3 regions of the Kluyvera chengduensis genome follow, and region 2 is predicted to be linked to each of the others. Evidence: predicted binding sites of a transcription regulator. Region 2 holds the regulator's gene; each other region holds the start of a gene.
What was found. Region 2 encodes Fur, which represses iron uptake genes when iron is present. Its sites were predicted from a motif close to ATAATAATGAGAACNACTATCAA; they were not measured.
Positions count from the first base shown of each region.

Region 1 (3,284 bases), on a different contig from region 2:
CCTCGATCTGGCGTGGGACGGCACCGGCGAACCTAAACTGCTGGAGAATAACGCCGATACCCCAACCTCACTGTACGAAGCGGCGTTCTTCCAGTGGATCTGGCTTGAAGATCAGATCAACGCAGGCAACCTGCCGGAAGGCAGCGATCAGTTCAACAGCCTGCAGGAAAAGATCATCGAGCGCTTCAACGTGCTGCGCGAACAGCACGGCTTCCAGCTACTGCATCTGACCTGCTGTCAGGATACCGTGGAAGATCGCGGTACCGTGCAATACCTGCAAGACTGTGCCGCTGAAGCCGGTGTGGCAACCGAGTTTCTCTATATTGATGAGATCGGTCTGGGCGAGAAAGGTCAGTTTACCGATCTTCAGGATCAGGTTATCAGCAACCTGTTCAAGCTCTATCCATGGGAATACATGCTACGCGAGATGTTCTCCACCAAGCTCGAAGACGCTGGCGTACGCTGGCTGGAACCGGCGTGGAAGAGCATCATCTCTAACAAAGCGCTGCTGCCGCTGCTGTGGGAGATGTTCCCGGATCACCCAAACCTGCTGCCGGCCTACTTTGCCGAAGACAACCATCCAGAGATGGACAAATTCGTGGTGAAGCCAATCTTCTCCCGCGAAGGCGCCAACATTTCGATAGTCGAGAATGGCAAAACCATCGAGCAGGTGGAAGGACCGTACGGCGAAGAAGGGATGATTGTGCAGCAGTTCCATCCGCTGCCGAAGTTTGGTGATAGCTACATGTTGATTGGCAGTTGGCTGATTAACGACGAACCGGCTGGGATCGGTATTCGTGAGGACAGAGCGCTGATCACTCAGGATCTGTCACGCTTCTATCCCCACATTTTCGTTGAGTAATCGCTAGCCGATTAATACCGACAGCATACTCAGGGAGCCCATTTCGATACCGTCTACCGGGATCGTGATGGGCTCTTCTCCATCCCAGGCCCCCAGAACATAAAGCAGCGGCAGGAAGTGATCCGCCGTTGGGTTCGACAATGAACCGCCTTCATGCGCCAGATAGTTCACCAGCGGATGCTGTTCTACCGGTCCTTTCCAGTCCAGGTTTGCCTTCACATAGTCATTGAACGACGTGGCCCACGGGTATGGCGTTGAATCACCGTGCCATTTCGCGGTGCGCAGGTTGTGCACGACGTTGCCGCTCGCCACCAGCATAATGCCTTCATCGCGCAGGCTCGCCAGCTTACGACCCATTTCAAAGTGCCACGCCGCCGGTTTCGTGCTGTCGATACTCAGCTGCACCATCGGGATATCCGCATTCGGGTACATCTTGATCAGCACACCCCAGGAGCCGTGGTCAAAACCCCAGGCTTCTTTATCCAATGCCACCGGAACAGGAGCCAGAAGCTCTACCAGCTTCTGCGCCAGCGCCGGGGAGCCCGGAGCCGGATAATGGGTATCGTAAAGCGCCTGCGGAAAACCGCCGAAGTCGTGGATCGTTTTCGGGGTTTCCATCGCCGTCACGCCCGTGCCGCGGGTAAACCAGTGCGCGGACACCACCACGATCGCTTTCGGACGCGGTAAGGTTTCGCCCAGGTGCTGCCAGGTACGGGTATAGAGGTTATCTTCCAGTACGTTCATCGGGCTGCCGTGACCTAAAAACAGTGCTGGCATTCGGCTACGAGACATGATGTTATCCTTCCAGAGGGAATAATTGAATAACACCACATTAACCTGTTTTGAGTGAGGATAAACTCAGATAAGCGTGATGATGATCTTCAGAAAATTTGAATGTAAGGATGAAGTAAAGAATAGCGTCGCCTCTCGCCTTGAACGACGATTTTCAATATCATGAATGATAATCATTATCATAAGGAGTAAGCGATGTCGGTACCGCTGATTCTGACATTACTGGCAGGAGCTGCCACCTTCATTGGTGCAATACTTGGGGTTATCGGACAAAAACCGTCCAACCGGGTACTCGCCTTTTCACTCGGCTTTGCCGCCGGCATTATGCTGCTTATCTCCTTAATGGAGATGCTGCCCGCCGCGCTCGACGCCCCCGGAATGTCGCCAGTGTTGGGCTACGGGATGTTTGTCGTGGGCCTGATTGGCTATTTTGCCCTCGATCACGTGTTGCCGCATGCGCATCCGCAGGACCTGATGCAGAAAAACACCCAGCCGCTGCCGCGCAACATTCGCCGCACTGCCGTGCTGTTAACTCTCGGCATCAGTCTGCATAACTTCCCGGAAGGCATCGCCACCTTCGTCACCGCCAGCAACAACCTTGAGCTGGGCTTTGGCATTGCGCTTGCCGTGGCGCTGCACAATATTCCTGAAGGGCTGGCGGTTGCCGGGCCGGTCTATGCCGCCACGGGCTCAAAGCGTAAAGCGGTATTCTGGGCGGGGATTTCCGGCATGGCTGAAATACTCGGCGGCGTGCTGGCGTGGGCGATTCTCGGCAGCATGGTGTCACCGGTGCTGATGGCCTCGATTATGGCGGCGGTCGCCGGGATTATGGTCGCCCTTTCGGTGGATGAACTCATGCCGCTGGCCAAAGAGATAGACCCTAACAACAACCCGAGCTACGGCGTATTGTGCGGGATGTCGGTGATGGGAATGAGCCTGGTAATTCTGCAATCAATGGGCATTGGCTGACGACAGGCAATAAAAAAGCCCGGTGCGTCTCGCAAACCGGGCTTCATCACACAGGCCGCTAAAATTAGCTGGCTTTACGTTCGTGTTCACGACGGTAGGCCACCAGATCTTCGATGGTCACCAGCGCCATGTTATGTTTCTTCGCAAACTCGATGCACTCTGGCGCACGCGCCATCGTGCCGTCGTCGTTGGTCAGTTCACACAGTACGCCCGCCGGTTTGAAGCCTGCCAGCGTTACCAGATCGATAGTCGCTTCGGTATGACCGCCACGGGTCAGTACGCCACCCGCCTGCGCGCGCAGTGGGAAAACGTGGCCAGGACGGTTCAGATCGGAAGGTTTCGCGTTGTCGGCAATCGCCGCACGAACGGTGGTCAGACGGTCAGCGGCAGAAACGCCGGTGGTCACGCCGTGAGCCGCTTCGATAGTGACGGTAAAGCCGGTGCCGTAGGCGCTGGTGTTGTTTTCTACCATCATTGGCAGATCCAGCTGTTTACGACGTTCGTCGGTGAGACACAGACAAACGATGCCGCTACCGTGACGGATAGTCAGCGCCATTTGTTCAACGGTCATGTTTTCGGCGGCAAAGATCATGTCGCCTTCGTTCTCACGATCTTCGTCGTCCAGCACCATCGCACCGCGACCTTCGCGCAGAGCAATAAG
Region 1 is NZ_JBIQOI010000004.1:100,189-103,472, forward strand. It holds gene ACH1XZ_RS13070 (glutathionylspermidine synthase family protein) at 1-862, shown strand, start outside; gene ygiD (4,5-DOPA-extradiol-dioxygenase) at 866-1,654, opposite strand; gene zupT (zinc transporter ZupT) at 1,850-2,623, shown strand; gene ribB (3,4-dihydroxy-2-butanone-4-phosphate synthase) at 2,688-3,284, opposite strand, start outside.
Region 1: zupT (zinc transporter ZupT) is a predicted target of Fur. The motif match lies at 1,821-1,843, and genes of this name have one in related genera.

Region 2 (3,284 bases):
TCAACGAGCTGGCGACTGCCCGTGATATGAGCCGGAGCGAACTCATCGAAGAGATGTTGATGAACCAGCTGGCCCAGCTACACGGACAGGGGAAAGTCTGAAAAATCCCCCCAAAACACACTTTCATGTAGCAGAGTGTGCAGTACGGCACGATAGCGGTTTCCGCACGCTTCTCAGTTCTGCTATGATTGCCCTTATCTGTGGGCAATAAGCCACCACCATATCATTAAGTTTCAAGAGGTTATTTTACTCATGGCAATCGTTGGCATCTTTTTCGGTAGCGATACCGGGAACACCGAAAATATCGCAAAAATGATTCAAAAACAGCTTGGTAAAGATGTCGCTGACGTTCACGACATTGCCAAGAGCAGCAAAGAAGATCTGGAAGCATTCGATATTCTGCTGCTGGGTATCCCAACCTGGTACTACGGCGAAGCGCAGTGCGATTGGGATGACTTCTTCCCTACGCTGGAAGAAGTGGACTTCAACGGCAAGCTGGTCGCGCTGTTTGGTTGCGGCGACCAGGAAGACTACGCCGAATATTTCTGTGATGCGCTGGGCACCATTCGCGACATCATTGAACCACGCGGTGCGGCCATCGTCGGTCACTGGCCAACAGCTGGTTACCATTTCGAAGCGTCTAAAGGCCTGGCCGATGACAACCACTTCGTGGGTCTGGCCATCGACGAAGACCGTCAGCCTGAGCTGACCGCTGAACGCGTTGAAAAATGGGTTAAGCAGGTTGCAGAAGAGCTGCACCTGGAAGACATCAAAAACGCCTGATGCAAAATAATGAGGCTTAGTGATGAAACTACGCCTCATTAATAGGTAAAAGCAATTAAAATAATAGCTACAATTTTTTAACTTTTTAGCGCATACCTGTACAATATCTTCTGATTTAGCGCGGTCTCATCGTAACTTTGTCGGTGAAGCCTCGTTTTTGATAGCTTAGTTTACCCGGCTCTTGCTGTTTTCATTTCAATAGGGTCATTCTATAATGAGACGCATTAATTCGGGTGCATTCTCTGTGATACTTTCGCTGATGGAAGTTGATCGTTTAGCAACAGGACAGATTCCGCATGACTGACAACAATACCGCATTAAAGAAGGCTGGCCTGAAAGTCACACTTCCACGGTTAAAGATTCTGGAAGTCCTCCAGGAACCCGATAACCACCATGTCAGCGCGGAAGACTTATACAAACGCCTGATCGACATGGGTGAAGAGATTGGTTTAGCGACGGTTTACCGCGTACTGAACCAGTTTGATGACGCCGGCATCGTGACTCGTCATAACTTTGAAGGCGGTAAATCCGTTTTCGAACTGACCCAGCAGCATCACCACGATCACCTGATTTGCCTCGACTGCGGCAAAGTGATCGAGTTCAGCGATGATTCCATCGAAGCTCGTCAGCGTGAAATCGCGTCGAAGCATGGTATCCGCTTAACTAACCACAGTCTTTATCTCTACGGTCACTGCGCTGAAGGCGACTGCCGTGAAGATGAACACGCGCACGACGCTGTCGCAAAATAAGCGTACGGCCTCTCGAAAAGCCAGCCTATGCGCTGGTTTTTTTATGCCCTGCGTTTACTGCGCCCACAAAAAAACCGCTGCAAAAAAGTGCAGCGGTTTTTTATTATCAGCGTAAGCTTATTTCTGTGGCGTGTTGTTGCTGCGAATTTCTTGCCAGATCTTGTCGCAGTTTTTCGCTACCGCTTCATCATTGCCCATTTTTCTGGCGTTAATGCATTTCTGGTAGTCAATGACGCGCACGCTTTCCTGGTTAGCGAACTGCTCGTGCGCTTTCTCTTGCTTCAGCACGTTCAGTACGCTCTGGCAGGCCTGAATTTTATCCGGATTGCCTTCTGCGGTGTTAATACAGGCGCTGTAGGCATCCTTCAGCTTGCTATCTTCCTTCGGCGCAGGAGATTGCGCACAGGCGGTTAACCCGGCGGCCATCAGCGCAACAATAATTAGTTTTTTCATACGATGAGCCTCTTAGCAGCGGCAGAGGTCTCCCCCTGCCGCATTAGCATCAGAAAATGGTGAATGGTGCGATAACCATGAATTTCACGTCACGCTCATCCTGGAAGATGTTGCCGTAACCACCGCCCCAGCTTGGGATATCGGAGTGGTTGTCGTACTGGGTGAAGTGCAGTTTGAACAGCGTACCCTTCGCACGACCATCCTGTACGGTGTAAGCCACATCGAGGCTGTAGGCAGACTCTTTAATCTTGTTGTTCTTGTCGTAGTACGCATCCGGGTTCAACTGCCAGCTCGCTGGCTTAGCATCCCATGCATAAACGTAAGAAGCACCCACTGCCCAACCCGGCAGATCCCAGTTCTTCAGGTCATACATGGTGCCGAAGAAGACCGCTTTTTCGCCGTTGGCGTTGAAGTCAGAGCGGTTATCCCACCAGATATCCAGACGACCGTTAGAGGAGGCGTAGGTTGGCGTCATACGCTGCAGGAAGTAACCCTGCTGACCTTCTGCTTTAACCCAGGTCCCTTCCAGGCGGAAGTCGAACACTTCTTGCAGCTTGTAGCCGAAGGTTAACGCCTGCAGCCATGCTGTGCCGTCATAGATATCGTTAACACCATGATCGCTCACCTTGTCACGGGTGCCGTAGAACTGGTAGCTGGTGGTCAGCGGGCCGCCAGGGATATCAAATTTGTAGCTACCTTTGGCGAAGTACTGATCGATATAGCCTTCTGCCTGACCAAATGCGGCTTCCAGCACCAGGTCATTTTTGAAATCGTATTTCGCACCGATAGAGTGCAGGTAATCAACTTTGGTCTTCTGATCGTTCTGATAGAAGTTGTCCATTTCAAGGTGCCAAGGCGCCTTGTAGTTGTTAGTCCACATATAGGAGAAGCTCAGCGCGCCAGCATCACCGTAGTCGAAATTGGCCCCGGCTTCAGCACCCTGATAAGTACCAGGCATGAAGCTCCAGTGCGGCGCCAGCAGCGTCTGACCGGTTGGCTGGATGTAACCTGCGCGAGCCCATGCTGGCCCTAATTTAAATTTAGCTGCCGCTTTGTACAGGCTGATACCGCTCTTATCGCCGCTGTAATCTTCGCTGTAGCCTTTGTTCTTAGAGGAGAACGCAATTTCGTTCGGGTGACCGCTTTCAGCACTTTCCGCCATTTCAATCGCGGTGAACGCAGCAATATCAATACCGAACATATCGGCAGCATAGCCGGACTGGAAGTCGAGGTTGGCGTTCCAGGTGGAGTGAGAAAGGTTGGTTTTGTATTTGTCATTATCAGTGACATCTTTACGGT
Region 2 is NZ_JBIQOI010000002.1:992,789-996,072, forward strand. It holds gene ybfE (LexA regulated protein) at 1-101, shown strand, start outside; gene fldA (flavodoxin FldA) at 253-783, shown strand; gene fur (ferric iron uptake transcriptional regulator) at 1,080-1,532, shown strand; gene ACH1XZ_RS10315 (ChiQ/YbfN family lipoprotein) at 1,650-1,985, opposite strand; gene chiP (chitoporin ChiP) at 2,035-3,284, opposite strand, start outside.

Region 3 (3,284 bases), 610 kb from region 2:
TACGCTCAGAAGGTGTAACTTGCCCCAACCTGCACCGTCCTGTCACGACCAATCCAGCAGTTGGTGCTGTCATAGCAGGTCAGCGTTTCTTTATTGGTCAGGTTCTGCGCGCTGGCTTTCAGCATCAGCCCTGCCAGGCTGCTGTCCACCGCCGACATATCGTAAGAGAGCGACATATCGTACTGCGTGGTGCCACCGAGTTTGCCTGCGGTGTTATCCGGCGCAATTTCCATTGGCCCGGTATAGCGCACCCCGGCCCCCACCGTCAGCCCGCGCACCAGACTTTGATCGAAGGTGTAATCCCCCCACAGGTTAAACGCGTTTTCCGGAACCTGCGTCGGACGTTTACCCTGATAGGTTTCATCTTCGGTATTAATGGCGTGCGTATAGGCGTAGTTGGCTATCAGATTGATGTTATCGGTTGGTCGGCTAATGGCCGACAGCTCCGCACCGTTTGATTCAATCTCCCCCGTCTGATGGTAGTTCCAGCTCGGGTCCAGGCTCAGCACGTTTTTCTGCTTAATGTTAAATACCGAGGCGGTGAAGGTGGTGGCATATTCCGCCAGCAGGTACTTCACACCACCCTCCACTTGTTTACTGGTGGTCGGTTTCACCTGGTCGGCCGTCAGGTTACGCGCCGGTGATACCGGCTTAAACCCTTCGGAATAGCTGATAAACGGCGAAATACCGTTATCAAAGGCGTACAGCGCCCCGAGCCGTTTCGTTACCCGGTCCTGAGAAATCCACGTTTTCTGGTCGTCTTTAAGATAATCGGTAGTGGCAGACTGGTACTCATCGTAACGCAGGCTGGCGAGAAGATTCAGACCGCCAAACTCAACCTGATCCTGAAGGTAGTACCCTTTCTGGTTATAGGAGAGACGGTTTTTCTGTTCCGTATACAACCCCAGCGCGTCTTCATTGACCAGGCCGAAATCCGGGTTGCGCATATCAATACCCGGCGTCGTTGACGCAGGCGCATAGCGATAGTGGTAATGCGAGTTCAGCTTCTGGTAATCAAACCCGGCCAGCAGGTGGTGCTGCCACTCACCAAAGGCGAAGGTGCGCGTCACCTGATTATCGATGTTGAAGCTATGCAGGTCTTCATCCGTGGTGTAAGCAAAACGGTCTAAGTCATAAACGGGATTGTCCGTATTCCCCGTGGAGTAAATGCTCTTCTGGTGGGTATCGATATCAAAGTAACGCGCTTTCTGCGCAATGCCCCAGCCGCTATCAAATTCGTGCTCGAAGCTATAACCCACCATCCACTGGCGCTGTTTAAAACCGTTCCATTTGTCACCGGCATAATCGCGCTTGTCGGCATAGCTTGAGCGCAGATAAGAGAGCGGCAGCGGGTTCGACGGCGTCAGGCTTGGGGTGTTTTGCGCCAGCGCATCAATCGTCAGCCGGGTTTTATCGCTCGGTTGCCAGGTGACGCTCGGTGCCACCAGATAATCCTCGGTGCGGGTGGTGTGCGGCTGATCGTCGCCTTCCGTCGCTTTACCCAGCAGGCGGTAGCTCCAGTCGCTGTCGGCAATGCGCCCGGTGGAATCGAGATACCCCTCTTTCAGATTACGGGTGCCGGTATTAAAACCCACTTCGGTGCGCGGCGTCGTCTGCGGTTTTTTGCCCTGAATGTTAACCAACCCGCCCGGCGAGCCGTTGCCATACAGCACGGAAGAGGGCCCTTTCAGAATATCGACGCTCTCGATCAGCAATGGATCGATACGCGCTTTAGTATTGCCGGTAACGTTATAAGGCAGTTGCAGACCATTGTAGAACTCATTATCAACGGTAAAACCGCGGATTTTGTATTCGCTCATATAGGTGGTACTGCCGCGGGATTCGGTCGAGACGCCCGGCGCATAGCGCAGGATCTCATTCACCGATGTCGCATGGCGTTCGCTGATTTCATGCTGACTGATGGTGTTGATCACCTGCGGCGTTTTACTCTCCGCCACTGCGGATTTGGTGGCGCTGTTGGTCCAGGCCGGGAGCTCACCGCTCTCGCCTGACCCGGTAACTATCATCGTGGTTTCATTTTTATCAGCCCAGGCCGATGTGGAAAGCGCAACGGCAATCATCCCTGAAAGCGTACAACGACGAAAAACGGTTTTTTTCATTTTATAAGTGAACCCAAAACGCACAAAGAACGATAATTATTATCATTTGTGTTTTTAGTTCAACATAAAAATGCAGGCAACGACGAAAAGTGGAAAAACGCGGGGGATAAAACGAAGAACGGCCCCTTACGGGGCCGTTGCGAGACATTATTCGCGGCGAATCAGGCGGAAAACCACCAGCACAACGATGGCACCCACTACGGCGACCAGGAAGCTGTGCAGGTTAAAACCGGTGACGCTGCCGCCGAGGCCAAACGTGGTTGCTAACCAGCCGCCCACAACCGCACCAACTATCCCCAGGATGCAGGTGAGGATGAATCCACCCCCATCACGCCCCGGCATAATCAGTTTGGCAATAACACCGGCAATCAGACCAAAAATAATCCAGGTAATAATACCCATTTTCCCACCTCTTCAGTTCCATTAAACAGCCATAAAAGCGCCGACATTCTGCGCCGCTAATACTTCAAGTATAGGTAATTGTTCTTAAAAAACCTGGAATGGCGATGATATTTTATACGGATAAATACGAATATTGACGTAAGCACTGTCTTAAGTGCTTACGTCAGCCTAAAGCTGCGAAGATGTTAAATATTTTCATTTGGGCGCTGAAGTTATAGATTGCTACGCCGATAGATAATTAAGCCTCTGCCATTCAGGAGCCATTCCACGTGAGTGAGCACAACACACAGTTCCTAAAGCAAAACCCATTAGCCGTATTGAGTATTCTGCGCGATCTTCAGCAGGCTAACGCCGCGCTGCGCGTCAGCTGGTCGTCCCGACAGTTTATTAGCCGTATTCTTGATGCCAGCCAGCAGCGGCTGGTGATTGATTTTGGCAGCCGGGAAGAAGATAACATTGCGGCCAGAACGGCAAAAAATATCACCATCGTTGCCGAAACTAACGGTGCCAAAATTGAATTCACGGTGCCAGCCATGGCGGTCGAAGATTATCAGAACCTGCCTGCCTTCGTGATGCCTACGCCTGCGGCGGTCTGGTTTATTCAGCGTCGGGAGTTTTTCCGCATTCCCGCCCCGCTGCATCCGCCCTATTTTGGTAAAGCCACGCTGCCGGATAAAAGCACGCTGCGCTTCCGTCTGTACGATCTTTCGCTCGGCGGTATGGGCGCACTGCTGGATGCGCCAGCGCCGGAGGGATTAGTGC
Region 3 is NZ_JBIQOI010000002.1:381,236-384,519, forward strand. It holds gene ACH1XZ_RS07480 (TonB-dependent siderophore receptor) at 6-2,120, opposite strand; gene ACH1XZ_RS07485 (GlsB/YeaQ/YmgE family stress response membrane protein) at 2,268-2,522, opposite strand; gene ycgR (flagellar brake protein YcgR) at 2,792-3,284, shown strand, end outside.
Region 3: ACH1XZ_RS07480 (TonB-dependent siderophore receptor) is a predicted target of Fur. The motif match lies at 2,150-2,172, and genes of this name have one in related genera.